3 regions of the Polaromonas sp. P5_D5 genome follow, and region 1 is predicted to be linked to each of the others. Evidence: predicted binding sites of a transcription regulator. Region 1 holds the regulator's gene; each other region holds the start of a gene.
The links. Region 1 encodes LexA, which represses DNA repair genes until DNA is damaged. Its sites were predicted from a motif close to ACTGTATNNNNATACAGT; they were not measured.

Region 1 (4,647 bases):
AGGCCGATTTTTTCCTGTCGCTCGGCCGGCCCGACAAGGCTGTAGATGTTCTGCGCCACCACATCATGGACAACGTGGAAACAAGCGCGCTCGTCTATCTCGACCTGTTTGACCTCTATCACAGCTTGGGACGCCGGGAGGATTACGACGCGTTGCGCACAGACTTCAACAAGATGTTCAATGCCAAGGTGCCGGCATTCGACGAATACGCGGCGAATACGCACGATCTTGAGTATTACACGGAGGCCCTCTCGCGGATTGAGGCCCTCTGGCCAACGCCCAAGGTACTCGACGTACTTGAAGAGTCCATATTCCGCAAACCGGATTCGCGGGGAGAGGTCTTCAGCCTGGCCGCCTACCGCGAGCTGTTGCTCCTCCACTCGATCGCAAAAAGGATTGTTAGCCGGCCGCCCGGCGACGCCGAAGCACCGGTAAAACCATCGGACGCACCGTCGATTCCGACCATGCCGGATACGCTCCCAAGCGTTGCAGGCTTTGGACCCACCAGCATCCAGCCACTGTCAGCCCGGTTCCAGATCGTGGCGCCTTTGCCGTCTCCTGCCGTGGCAGGTGCAACCGACCCGACGCAGCCTCCCGCTTCCCCCCGGCTTGGCCTTGATATTGATTTGAGTGCAGGTGAGGGCGGGGACCTGGTCCCGTTTCCATCGATCGACGCTGGTGCGCGGCCGCCGCAAGCCGCTGCCAACAATCTCATCGAGTTTGACCTCGACTTTCCGGATTCTTCGGGGCCGACGCAGAAAACTTGAGCGAAGTTTGAGCCTGGCTCGCCGGGAATCCCGGGTTTACGCGCACTTGATCAGGCTGGGCGTGTCACATCAGCGCCGTACTTGCAAGGCCCCCGGGTTGACGATATTGGTGGGCGTGCCCTTGATGAAGTTGACGACGTTGTCAAACGCCGCGCCAAAGTACAACTCATAGCTGTCCTGTTCAACATAGCCAATATGCGGCGTGCAAATGCAGTTTTCCAGGCGGAGCAGCGCATGGCCTTGCAGGATGGGCTCCGACTCAAAAACATCGATGGCCGCCAGGCCGGGCCGCCCGCGATTGAGGGAGGCGATCAATGCTTCCGGCTCGATCAGCTCCGCCCTTGATGTATTCACCAGCAGGGACGTGGTTTTCATGCGCGACAGGTCTTCCAGCGTGACGATACCGCGTGTCTCTGCGTTGAGTCGCAGGTGAAGGCTCAGTACATCGCTTTGCTCAAAGAATTCGGCTTTGCTGGCCGCGACTTCAAAGCCATCGGCCTGTGCCCGCTCCAGTGATGCGTCGCGGCCCCAAATGACGACACGCATACCGAAGGCCCTCCCGTAGCCAGCCACAATTTGCCCGATCTTCCCGTAGCTCCATACCCCCAATGTCTTGCCCTTGAGGACGGAGCCAATGCCGAAGTTGGGTGGCATCGAAGCTGACTTGAGCCCTGCCTGCTGCCAGGCGCCATGCTTCAAGTGGGCTACATAGTGCGGAATGCGGCGCATGGCGGTCATCACCAGTGCCCAGGTCAGCTCCGCGGGTGCCGTAGGAGACCCAATGCCCTCGGCAACCGCGATGCCGCGTTCTGTGCAAGCCGCGACATCTATATGGCTTCCGACACGGCCTGTCTGGGCAATCAGCTTGAGTTTGGGCAGCTTTTCAATAACTTGCCGGTTGAGCTGGGTTCTCTCCCGGATCAGGACGATGACATCGGCATCCTTGAGGCGGACGGACAGCTGGCCGATGCCTTTAACGGTGTTGGTATAGACCTTGGCGGGGTAGGCCTCCAGCTTGGCTGCGCAGTTCAGTTTCCGCACCGCGTCCTGATAGTCGTCGAGGATCACAATATTCATGCCGATATTGTGCCTGCAAGATTTTTCTTCCTTGCCGCCGGGGTCACTTCCGACTGGGGATTTTGTATCTCAAGGAAACGCACCAGACGGCGCCGCAAAGCGCATAGGCCCGGGCTGAACTTCTGGTGGGAAGCTTGCCGTACCAGTTATCTCAAAGAGGTTTCTCGCTGGCTCATGCGCTCAAGTTCCGCGCAGACGTCGGCCATGCGGCCGGATATCACCATGCGGCCAGCGCACGCTGGGCCGACATTGGAGTCAAACTCACGGACAACTCGCAGCCGGCTGGGTCGGGACGCCTTGACAGAGCGTTGGACGGCAAGAGTACCAGTGGCGCGGGCAGACGGGCCGCGCATTGCCGCGAAATCGCCGGAAGCAAAGGGTAGCGCAAGCTGGTGAGATCTGGGCTGCGCGCCGGCTGGCGCGGAAAAACGGCTTGCCCCAGCCATACCCTGCGCCGGCAAAAACAATGACACCAATGCCTGCACGGGTGCCAGCAGGACTGACGACATTGGTGTATGTGAAAAACTGATGATTCCCATGATGAACTCCTGTATGAGAGAGGTTTACACAGGCAGGATTGCAAACTGGCAAATTGCCAGGAAGGCCCCGGCACCAGGGTGTTGGCCATCACAACGGCCAAACGCCCGCCACCTGGTGCGTGGCCAGGTGAACTGCCTACATCAGCATCGTGTTGCGAATGAGGCCGACGGCCAGGCCTTCCAGTTCGAAAGGCTCGCCGGGCTCGACCACAATGGTTTTAAAGTCCGGGTTTTCGGGCAGAAGTTCGATCAGGTGCTTGTTGCGGCGAAAGCGCTTGACGGTCACTTCATCACCCAGCCGGGCCACGACAATTTGACCATTCTTGGCTTCCTTTGATTGCTTGACGGCCAGCAGGTCGCCATCCATGATGCCTGCGTCCCGCATGCTCATGCCGCGAACCTTGAGCAGGTAGTCGGGCTGGCGCTGAAACAGGCTGCTTTCAAAATAATAGGTTTGCTCGACATGTTCCTGCGCGAGAATCGGGCTGCCAGCAGCAACCCGCCCCACCAGAGGTAGGGCGAGTTGGGCCAGGCTTTGCAACGGCAGGGAAAACTGTTTGATTCTGGATTCGTTCAGGCTGCGAAGGGCGTCATTGCGCAAACGTATGCCGCGTGAGGTCCCGCTGACCAGCTCGATGACGCCTTTGCGGGCCAGTGCCTGCAAGTGCTCCTCGGCGGCGTTGGCAGAGCGAAAGCCAAGCTCAGCGGCGATTTCAGCACGGGTGGGCGGGGCGCCCGTGCGCGCGATGGCGCTCTGGATCAATTCCAGAATTTGCTGCTGGCGCGCAGTGAGCTTGGGAGCCTCAGAGGGAAAATGTGGAAAGTTATCGAGTGTGCTCATCACTGTTGCTCCTTGAATCACAACTTCAGCCCGCTTGCGTATTGCCTGTTGCCTGTTGGCTTTGGGTACGCACGTTGCTGTAGCTGTTTTAATATCCAGTAACTGTATTTTCATCCAGTTTTTAAAAGATTGCAAGTTTACGTTTTATGTATCCTCAAAATATTGTGATTCTGGGCACTGGCGGCACGATTGCCGGGCAGGCTGCGAGTGCGTCGGACAACATCGGCTATACCGCCGCCCAGGTGGGCGTTGAGCAGCTGGTCGTGGCGGTCCCGTCCTTGGCAAGGTACGGCCCCTTGATGACCGAGCAGGTCGCGCAGGTCGACAGCAAGGACATGAGCTTCGAGGTATGGATGCAGCTGGCCAGTCGGGTCAATTACTTTCTGGCCCAGCCGGACGTGCAGGGCATTGTTATCACGCACGGAACGGACACGCTGGAAGAGACGGCATATTTCCTTCATGCGGTGTGCCGCCCCGATAAACCTGTGGTGCTGACCTGCGCCATGCGGCCCGCGACGGCGCTGGTGCCTGACGGCCCCCAGAACATGCTGGATGCCATGGCGGCGGCGCGTCATGCGGGGGCGAGGGGTGTGGTTGCGGTGTGCGCCGGAACCATCCACAGCGCGCTGGACGTGCAGAAAGTGCATACCTACAAGGTTGACGCCTTTGACTCTGGTGATGCGGGGCCGATTGGCTATGTGGAGGAAGGATTCCTCAGGTTAATGCGAAATTGGCCTGAAACCCATGTAGAACGAGCGCAAGCAGCTATTAAAATAATAGCGAACTCCGTGGTTCCGGTCCAGTGGCCGCACGTTGAGATCGTCATGAACCATGCCGGCGCCAGTGGTGCGGTCGTGGACGCGTTGCTGGCGCAGGGTGTTCAGGGGCTTGTAGTTGCCGCCACGGGTAATGGCACCTTGCACCATGCGCTGGAGGCGGCCTTGCTTCGCGCGCGGTCTGCGGGGGTGCGGGTCGTCCGGTCGACAAGGTGCCTCAATGGTCGTGTCTTGCCCACACCCGGGGATCTGTTTTCTGATTCGCAGGGGCTGAGCCCCGTGAAGTCGAGAATAGCGATGATGCTCGAGCTGTTGGCGCAAAGCTGAACCCTGCCTTCCGATTTCAGTCTGCCGGGAACTGGAATGAAAAAAGCCGTCAGACTGACGGCTTTGGGGTGCAGATGGACTCGCTGGAGGCTCGATTCAGCCCGCCAGCGCTTTGAACGCGCGGGCGGTGATCTCGTCAACACCGCCCATGCCGCTGATGGCTCGGTATTTGGGAGCCAGGTCGGGCTCTGCCTTGGCCCAGCTGGAGTAATACTCAACCAGCGGGCGGGTCTGGGCGCTGTAAACCTCCAGGCGCTTGCGGACAGTTTCTTCCTTGTCGTCATCGCGCTGGATCAGCGGCTCGCCGGTCACATCGTCTT
Region 2 (4,647 bases), on a different contig from region 1:
CGACATGCCTGCGTTGTTGATCAAGGCATCGATTTGCCCGAACCGGCCGATGGCGGCGGCCACCAGCTGGCGGCATTGGTCCTCTTGCGACACATCGGTTTTGACGGCCAGGGTCAGCGCCCCATGGGCAGCGCATTGGCCCGCAACCTCATTGAGCAGTGCTTCATTGCGCGCGGCCAGCACCAGCGCCACGCCGGCGCCGTGGGTTTTGGCCAATTGCCGCGCCATTTCAGCGCCTATGCCGTCAGAGGCTCCGGTAATTACTATTGTTTTCATAGCTGCTTGCGCCCGTCCTGATTGGGCCGCAGCCCAAAACACACATAAAACCCCTGGGAAGGGCCTTGCGCTAGAAGCAGGCCCAGACCTGGTTGGCGAGTGTGAACAGGAAATCCGGCCGTGTGTAGAGGGCAAACACCCCCAGCGACGCGATGATCGCAAGCGTCCACAGGCCGATTCTTTTGGCCATCTCAGGCCCCTTGGGGCACGGCCGCGCGTGCAATCGGTGATTCACGCACCGGCAGGTTCACCAGCGCGGCAAACACGCCCAATGCAATCGCGATGTACCAGACGATGTCGTAGCTGCCCGTGCGGTCATACAAATAGCCGCCCAGCCAGACGCCCAGGAAGGAGCCGATCTGATGGCTGAAGAAGATAAAGCCGCCCAGCATCGACAAGTGCTGGATGCCGAAGATCTGCGCCACGACGGCGTTGGTCGGCGGGATGGTCGACAGCCACAGCAGGCCCATCAGGCTGGCAAAGATGTAAACGCTCAAGGGGCTCAGCGGTGCCGCCAGGAACACGGCGATCACGATGGCGCGCGAGAGATAAATCGTCGCCAGGATCTTGCGCTTGGCAATTTTCTGGCCCAGGGAGCCTGCAATATAGGTGCCAAACACATTAAAGAGGCCGATCAGCGCCAGCGCATAGCTGGCCACCTGGGGAGACAGGCCCTTGTCCTTGAGGTAGCTGGGCATGTGCACGCCGATGAACACCACCTGGAAGCCGCAGACAAAGTAACCCGCCATCAGCAATTGAAAGCTCGGGTATTTGAAAGCCTCCCGCAGCGCCTGAAGGATGGTCTGCTCGCGTTTGGCAGGCTGCCCGCCGGTAAAACCGCCTTCGCGCAGGCCCAATGCCAGCGGCGCAATCAGCAGCACCGCGCCGCTCAGCACCAGCAAAGCCTCTTTCCAGCCCAGGCTGCTGATCAGCAAACCTTCGGTCGGCACCATCAGGAACTGGCCGAATGAGCCCGCCGCCGCGGCCACGCCCATGGCCCACGAGCGTTTGTCGGCCGAAATATTGCGCCCGATCACGCCGTAAATCACGGCATACGTGGTTCCGGCCTGTGCGGCGCCAATCAGCACGCCGGCTGTCAGGGTGAACAGGAAACCGGTGGGCGACAGCGCCATGCCCACCAGGCCCAGCCCGTAAAGCAGGGCACCGCCCACGATCACGCGGAAGGCGCCAAAGCGGTCGGCCGCCATGCCGGCGAAGATGCCGAACACGCCCCAGGACAGGTTTTGCACCGCCAGCGCAAAGGCAAAAGTCTCGCGCGTCCAGCCCTGCGCCTGCGTGATGGGCTGCAGCCAGAGGCCAAAACCGTGGCGAATGCCCATGGACAGCGTGACGATGGTGGCGCCGCAGATCAGCACCTGCAGCATGGAGAGTTTTTTGGTGTCGGTGGTCATGGGCGAGTCGCCTCGAGTGGCGAAAAAAGGAAAGGCCTGAGGCGGCCGGGAGGCTCTTTGCCGACTGTAACGAAAATGGCGAAACACTGCCGGGGCCGTCCTTCGTTCCCATCCATGAATCAGGTGAGCTGTATGTTTGTACAGTGACTTTTGCGGCCCCGACTACAATTGCGGCAATTCTTTCATCTGCCATGGCTGACAAACTACCCACCGAATATTCCGAAGGCTCGATCCGCGTGCTCAAGGGCCTGGAGCCCGTCAAGCAGCGCCCGGGCATGTACACCCGCACCGACAACCCCCTGCACATCATCCAGGAGGTGCTGGACAACTCCGCCGACGAGGCCCTGGCCGGCTACGGCAAGAAGATCAAGGTGACGCTGCATACCGACGGATCGGTGAGCGTTGATGACGATGGCCGGGGCGTTCCCTTTGGCCTGCACCCGGAAGAAAAGGTGCCGGTCATCGAGATCGTCTACACCCGGCTGCACGCCGGCGGCAAGTTCGACAAGGGCAAGGGCGGCGCCTACAGCTTTTCGGGCGGCCTGCACGGCGTCGGCGTGAGCGTGACGAATGCACTGTCCAAACGCCTGGAAGTCACCTCCTACCGTGAAGGTATGGTCGCCCATCTGGTGTTCTCCGGCGGGGACGTGACCGAGAAACTGCACCTGCGCAAAAACGGCGAGGGCGACCGCAAGACCGGAACCACCGTCCGCGCCTGGCCCGATGCCAAATACTTTGAATCGGCCGCGCTGCCCATGGCTGAACTCACGCACTTGCTGCGCAGCAAGGCGGTGCTGATGCCCGGCGTCACGGTGACGCTGACCAACGAGAAAACCAAAGACGTCCAGACCTGGCTCTACAAGGGCGGCCTGCGCGACTACCTGATGCAGACCCTGACCGGCGACCCGGTGATCCCGATGTTTGAGGGCGAAGGTTTTGCCGACGCTTCGCACGAGAGTTTTGCCGAAGGCGAGGGCGCGCAGTGGTGCGTGGCCTTCACCGAAGAGGGCCAGCCGGTGCGCGAAAGCTACGTCAACCTGATTCCCACCAGCGCCGGCGGCACGCATGAAAGCGGCCTGCGCGACGGCCTCTTCAATGCCGTCAAGAGCTTTGTCGACCTGCATTCGCTGCTGCCCAAGGGGGTCAAGCTCTTGCCCGAAGACGTTTTTGCCCGTGCCAGCTATGTCCTGAGCGCCAAAGTGCTCGATCCGCAGTTCCAGGGCCAGATCAAGGAACGCCTCAATTCACGCGACGCGGTACGGCTGGTGTCGAGCTTTGTGCGGCCGACGCTGGAGCTCTGGCTTAATCAGCACGTCGACTACGGCCGCAAACTGGCCGAACTGGCCATCAAGGCCGCCCAAACCCGGCAGAAAGCCGGCCAGAAGGTCGAAAAACGCAAAGGCTCCGGCGTGGCCGTGCTGCCCGGCAAGCTGACCGACTGCGAAAGCCGGGACCTGGCGCACAACGAAGTCTTCCTGGTCGAAGGCGATTCGGCCGGCGGCAGCGCCAAGATGGGCCGCGACAAGGAAAGCCAGGCCATCCTGCCGCTGCGCGGCAAGGTGCTCAATACCTGGGAGGTCGAGCGCGACCGCCTGTTTGCCAACACCGAAATCCACGACATCGCGGTCGCCATCGGCGTCGATCCGCACGGCCCCAATGACACGCCCGACCTGAGCGGCCTGCGCTACGGCAAGGTCTGCATCCTGAGCGACGCCGATGTGGACGGCTCGCACATCCAGGTGCTGCTTTTGACCCTCTTTTTCCGCCACTTCCCCAAATTGATCGAATCGGGTAATGTCTATGTGGCCCGGCCGCCGCTGTACCGGGTGGATGCGCCGGCGCGGGGCAAAAAGCCGGCTTCAAAGGTGTACGCCCTTGATGAAGGCGAACTGACCGCCATATTGGACAAGTTACGCAAGGATGGCGTAAAAGAAGGTGCCTGGAGCATCAGCCGCTTCAAGGGCCTGGGCGAAATGAGCGCGGAACAATTATGGGAAACCACACTCAATCCTGACACCCGTCGCCTGTTGCCCGTGCAATTGGGCAACCAGGATTTTCTGCAAACCGAGACGCTCATCACCAAGCTGATGGGCAAAGGCGAGGCCGCAGCGCGCCGCGAACTGATGGAGTTGCACGGTGACAGCGTCGAGGTGGACGTTTGAGGCTTCTCCTGTCGTTTGCGCGTGTGATGGGCATCGTGGTACTGGTGCTTGCCGCATTCTGGGCGACGGTGGCACTTGCGCGCCATGAATTCATGGCCTCCGGATTTGCTTTCGCTCTTGCCGCAGGTGGTTTGTGTTTGTCGATTTTTTCAGAGAAGGCCATCGCCAGAAAGAAGCAGCAGGCGGAGAAGGAGGTCACGTTGGAGGCGCTGCTGTTTAGCGACAGTGCGCTGGACGTGCCATTTCGCTGGTTTCGCTGGCTCTGTTTTGTCGTTGCGCTGTTGCTGATTTTTGGGGTAACGGGTTTGCTGGCAAGGGCGACCTGGCAGGAAGGGAAGTTGGTTCCCGTGGCCTTGCTGAGCAGTTTTGCTGTTCTATTGTTTGTGTACATTGGCAGTTTGTTTGTTTCAGGTTATGCCGCATGGCAATCCGGCAGCGCGTTGAAGGCGGATTTGCTGGGCCTGAGGCTCTGCGGCTTGCCCGCTATCGCCTGGAAGCATATTCGCGGTATCGACCTTAAGCAGTTTGAAGTCAAGGGGCAAAAGAAAGCCATCTTGATGTTGGCGCTTGATCCGGCGACGTTCAACGAGCTGAAATCTGCCTTGGTGCCGAGGTCGCTTCATTGGACGGGTCCCAAATTAAGGGAGAAGCCTGCGGTAGTAGAGTTTGGTTGCGATTTTTTAGGAAGAGACCCGGAGCTCGTCGTTCGGGCCGTCCAGTTCATCGCGGACAAATCAGGTGGGCGAAGGGTCAAGGGCTGGAACTACCTTGAAGCAATTGACGTGGCGGAGCAGCGA
Region 3 (4,647 bases), on a different contig from region 1:
CATCATGGGGTCCTTTCTGGGATCTTCAAAAAAACTGACGTCCTGAAAATCTACGCCCGCCGGGGTTGCCCATCTGTAGGACAAACGCTGGCAAATTAGGGCGAGAGGGGACCAGGGGGCGGGAGCGACAGGGATGGGTAAGCGGCGAAGAATCTGCCCTGCATGTATCGCCGAAGGGAACTTATCCGGCACCAAACGCCCGAACCCCTGGACAATTCATAATTCATCCAGAAAAAAGAGGGCTCCCTGATGTTTTTGACGTATTTCGACGCCATGCCGCGCCGCATGCTGGCGCTGATCGCCGTGGCCTGCGTGGCCATGCTGGCTTTTGGCCTGTACCTGCAGCACGTGGTAGGCCTGGAGCCTTGCCCGATGTGCATCGTGCAGCGGTATGCGCTGGTGCTGGTGGCGGTGGTGGCGGGCGTGACGGCCATCGCCAAAAGCCGGGGCCTGCTGATCGCCGGTTCAGGCCTGATGGTGCTGCTCTCGGGTTTTGGTGCTTTTGTGGCGGCGCGCCAAAGTTTCCTGCAGTGGTATCCGCCTGAAATTGCCTCTTGCGGCCGCGACTTTTACGGAATGATTGAAACCTTTCCGCTCAAACGCGCCATTCCCATGATCTTCAAGGGCAGCGGCGACTGCACCAAGATCGACTGGACCTTTCTGGGCGGCTCGATTGCCAACTGGTCTTTCCTGTGTTTTGTGGCTATTGCGGTCGTGGGCTTGCTGCTGATCGCACGCCAGGCGCGCAAGCGCTGAATCGACCACATCGCCAGTTTGGCGGCGCATTGCCCCCGGCCAGCTCATGCTGCGAGCTTGAGGGCCGCAGCGACGCACCCATAGCCGAAGCATGTAATTTTTCACCTGAAAAAGGGGATGGCGCCAGCCGCGCGCCATGACTAGACTGAATATCCAGTCGCCGGTTTTACCGGAAGGTCAGCTCATCAACATTGCCGCGCTGCGGCACAAGGATGGTCCCCATGGCAGCAGGAAGGGTGTTATCGCGCTTTGGCTTCCCGGTCCTGGCGAGTGCCGGTGCCGCTGCCAGTGCCTATTTCCTGGGAAACCAGCCGGTGGTGCCGGTCAAGTTCTCCACGTGGAGAAACACGACGAATCCACAACAGCCGGAACACATGACCGTCAAATACGGACGGGGTTCGTGGGGTCATTACGAAGATTTCCGGATGGGCAGTGGCCCACCCCGTACAGATTTGCCAAAGTTTGGCGCCGTGAACCAGCTGACCGGCATAGACGAGTCCAAGCCTTACTCGAACCTGGCCTATGGCAGCCATACACCGACCGAGCACAGGGACCGCTTCCTGGCGCGTCCGGCCCCAGAAAGCGATCGCAAGAAGGGACGGGAATACCGCTATGACTCCAAGGAGGCGATGCGCGCAAAGGTGTCGGTGTTCGAGCTCTGGAAGCTCAAGCAGATGACGAGCGAACGTCAGCAGCACGGCGTGTTTCACCTGTTCGGTGAGGCACCCGACCCCTACACGACGCGGTGCATGACGCACATTGAAACGCTGGCGAGTGTTCGTGGCCAAAAGTTGTCTCCCCAAAACCCTTCAAAGGTGGCGCACGAGTTTCATGAGCTCAACCCCTCCACCACCGAGAAGCCCAAGCTGAAAACCTATTCGGTGGAGGGCGTTCAGCGCCCTGGCAATGTGCCGGTCGGCACCCCGGTCAAGAACCACCCCGGCACGCTGGACAAGGCGTATTGGGAGGCGGCCGACAAGGGCGCCCACAACGTGGGCCGGCCACTCCCGCCCAAACTCTAGACGCGCGAGAACAGCGGTACCGCCGGCAAGCGCGCTGCATCCTGATTTGCAGGGAGGTGCCGGTTTTCCCGGTGGCTCCGGGGTGAATAATTCTCGACTGGGGTACCCGGGTTTCATGCAGGTTGGCAGGGCATCGAATCGATCATATACTGTACATAAATACAGTATATCCAGCTTGATCCGGACCACCTTCCATGCCCACCCTTACCGCAATGCCCAGCGCTTTGCCGGACTTTGCCGACGCCCTGAATGCCCAGGTTTGGCGGGCCGGCGAACTGGGCAGCGCGAGTGTGCAGACGGTGGCCACAGGTTATGCGGCGCTCGACCTGGCCTTGCCAGGAGGAGGCTGGCCGCAGGGCGCGCTGGTTGAACTGCTGCTGCCGCAGGCGGGCCAGCAGGAATGGGGTTTGCTGGCGCCCGGCCTGGCCCGGGCCCTCAACCAGCCCGCCGCACCGGATGAGCCTGGCGCGCAACTGACGGCGCTGGTCGGTGCGCCTTATCTGCCGTTTGGCCCGGCGCTGGGCGCGCGCCAGATCGACATGCGGCGGCTCATCAGCATTCACGGCAAGCCCGGTGACGCGCCTTCGCTGCTCTGGGCCACGCGAGAGGCGCTGCAGTGCGCTGACGTGACCGCCGTGCTGGCCTGGCTGCCGGATGCGCGCAGTGCCCACCTGCGCCGCCTGCAGATTGCCGCGCATGCGCACCACAAGCTGCTGTTTGTGTTCCGGCCGCTGCGGGCCCAACACGAATCGTCACCCGCGCCGCTGCGCCTGCTGCTGGAAGGCGCTGTGCAGGAGGGCGGCAATCTGCTGGTCCACGTGCTCAAGCGCCGCGGCCCGCCACTGGCTGCGCCGGTGCTGCTCGACACCCGGCCCGCCCGGCTGTCAGCGCTGCTGGCAGCCAGTCGCGACAGGGCCCGGCAAAAGCGGGAAGAGCTTGCCCCCATCCTGCTGCCGTCGCTGGTGTCGCTGCCTGTTACTTCACCCCGGAGCCCCATCCATGCGTTGCTGGATCGCATTGCGCATCTCGATCACCACTGACGCGGTGCAGCAGTGGGGCGAGGACGCCGCTGCATTGCAGCGGGCGGTGGCCAGCCTGGCGCTGGGTTTTACGCCGCGCGTGGCGCTGGTCGACGAAGCGGTGCTGATGGACGTGACGGGCAGCCTGCGCCTGTTTGGCGGGCTGGCGCGGCTGATGCAGCTGCTGGCGCAGAAAATTGAGCTGTTTTTTGAATCAAATCAGGCTGTTGCCCTTATAGAACGTGCGCAAGGTGCTACATCTTTGATAGCGCTAGGGCGTCTTCGGATGCGGGAAGGCCAAGCTGGCGTGGTGAAGAAACGCGTGGCCGACCTGCCCATGCACACTCTGACGGCCGCACGCCCGCACCTCGGTGTGCTGGAGCGCATTGGCTGCCGCAGCTGGGACGACCTGCTGCGCCTGCCGCGTGACGGCGTGGCGCGGCGTTTTGGCGCCGAGCTGCTGGAGGCGCTGGACCGCGCCCGCGGCACCGTAGCCGACGACTATGAGTGGCAAGTGCTGCCCGAACACTTTGAGGAAAAACTGGAGCTCAATGCACTGGTCACCCATGGCCCCGCGCTGATGGCGGGCGTTGAGCGCCTGCTGGTTCACCTGCACGCCTGGCTGCTGGGGCGGCAGAGCGGGCTCTGCGCCCTGAAAATCATCTGGCACCTGGACAAACGCCGCGATGTGCCTCCGACCGGCGAGCTCGAGATTCGCACCGCCCAGCCCGCACAAGACCTGCGTCACATGGCACGCCTCATCTCAGAGCACCTGGCGCAGCAAAAGCTGCCGGCGCCGGTGCACAGCCTGACGCTGCAGTCGCTGGCCACCGAGCTGCTGGCCGATTCGGCAGCCGCCACCGGCAGCCTGTTGATGGAAGCGCGCCGGCAGGGCGACAGCGTGGTGGAGCTGGTCGAGCGGCTCAGCGCCCGCCTGGGTGATGCCAATGTGCAAGCCTGGCAACCTTGCTGCGACCACCGGCCCGAGCTGATGCAGCGCTGGGTGAGCGCCAGAAGCGCTATTAAATCAATAGCTGCTTGCGCAAAGCCATCGGGCGCCAGAGGCCTAAAAGGTTTAAGAAAAGCCACTTCCCACATTCCAGAAGCCCGGGCTGAAGCCTTGTACCCTGCCTGGCTGCTGCCCGAGCCGCTGAAGCTGCAAGCTGCAGGCAACAGCCCGGTGTACCAGGGCAAGCTGACGCGCCTGGCCGGGCCGCAGCGGCTGGAGGCTGCCGAATGGCTGCTGGCCGATCACGAAAACCGCAGCGCTGAGCCGGGCCTGTGTGAAAAGCCGTGGGCGTTCCGCGACTACTACATCTACCGCAGCCAGCAGGGCAGCTTGCTGTGGGTTTACAGCGAAAGGCTGGGCTCTGCCGCCCAGGCCGGCCGGCAACGCACCTGGTATTTGCACGGCTTTTTTGCCTGAGGCCCGCATGCCTGCCTACGCACTTCCCGATTACGCCGAACTGCACGCGCTGAGCAACTTCAGCTTCCAGCGTGGCGCCTCGCATGCGCAGGAGCTGGCCGAACGCGCTTCCGAGCTGGGCTACCAGGCGCTGGCCGTCACCGACGAATGTTCGGTGGCCGGGGTGGTCAGGGCGCATGAGGTGGCAAAAGAGATGGGCCTCAAGCTGCTGCCGGGCGCGGAATTTTTGGTGCAGGCGCCCGATGCCTTCAGGCTGGTGGTGCTGCCGCACAACGCGGCAGGCTGGGGCAACCTGTGCGAGTTCATCACCGAAGCGCGCAAGGCCGGTGACGTGGTGGAAAAAGGCAGCTACCGCGTCGCGCTGGGCGAAACGGATTTCTCCCGGCTGGGGGATTGCGAAATTTTGCTCGCGCCCATGCATGAA

Region 2: a site for LexA is predicted at 1,816-1,833, ahead of ACXJKE_RS02145 (DNA topoisomerase IV subunit B). Genes of this name have one in related genera too.
Region 3: a site for LexA is predicted at 1,927-1,944, ahead of imuA (translesion DNA synthesis-associated protein ImuA). Genes of this name have one in related genera too.

The regions. Positions count from the first base shown of each region.
Region 1 covers NZ_JBFUMJ010000002.1:1,090,665-1,095,311, forward strand. The annotation lists gene ACXJKE_RS11780 (type IV pilus assembly protein FimV) at 1-767, shown strand, start outside; gene ACXJKE_RS11785 (D-2-hydroxyacid dehydrogenase family protein) at 837-1,844, opposite strand; gene ACXJKE_RS11790 (hypothetical protein) at 1,991-2,383, opposite strand; gene lexA (transcriptional repressor LexA) at 2,520-3,224, opposite strand; gene ACXJKE_RS11800 (asparaginase) at 3,371-4,327, shown strand; gene adk (adenylate kinase) at 4,424-4,647, opposite strand, start outside.
Region 2 covers NZ_JBFUMJ010000001.1:446,769-451,415, reverse strand. The annotation lists gene ACXJKE_RS02155 (SDR family oxidoreductase) at 1-276, opposite strand, end outside; gene ACXJKE_RS02150 (MFS transporter) at 468-1,688, opposite strand; gene ACXJKE_RS02145 (DNA topoisomerase IV subunit B) at 1,880-3,850, shown strand; gene ACXJKE_RS02140 (hypothetical protein) at 3,847-4,647, shown strand, end outside.
Region 3 covers NZ_JBFUMJ010000009.1:22,889-27,535, forward strand. The annotation lists gene ACXJKE_RS22045 (VOC family protein) at 1-3, opposite strand, end outside; gene ACXJKE_RS22050 (disulfide bond formation protein B) at 250-756, shown strand; gene ACXJKE_RS22055 (hypothetical protein) at 978-1,778, shown strand; gene imuA (translesion DNA synthesis-associated protein ImuA) at 1,973-2,818, shown strand; gene ACXJKE_RS22065 (Y-family DNA polymerase) at 2,778-4,223, shown strand; gene ACXJKE_RS22070 (error-prone DNA polymerase) at 4,231-4,647, shown strand, end outside.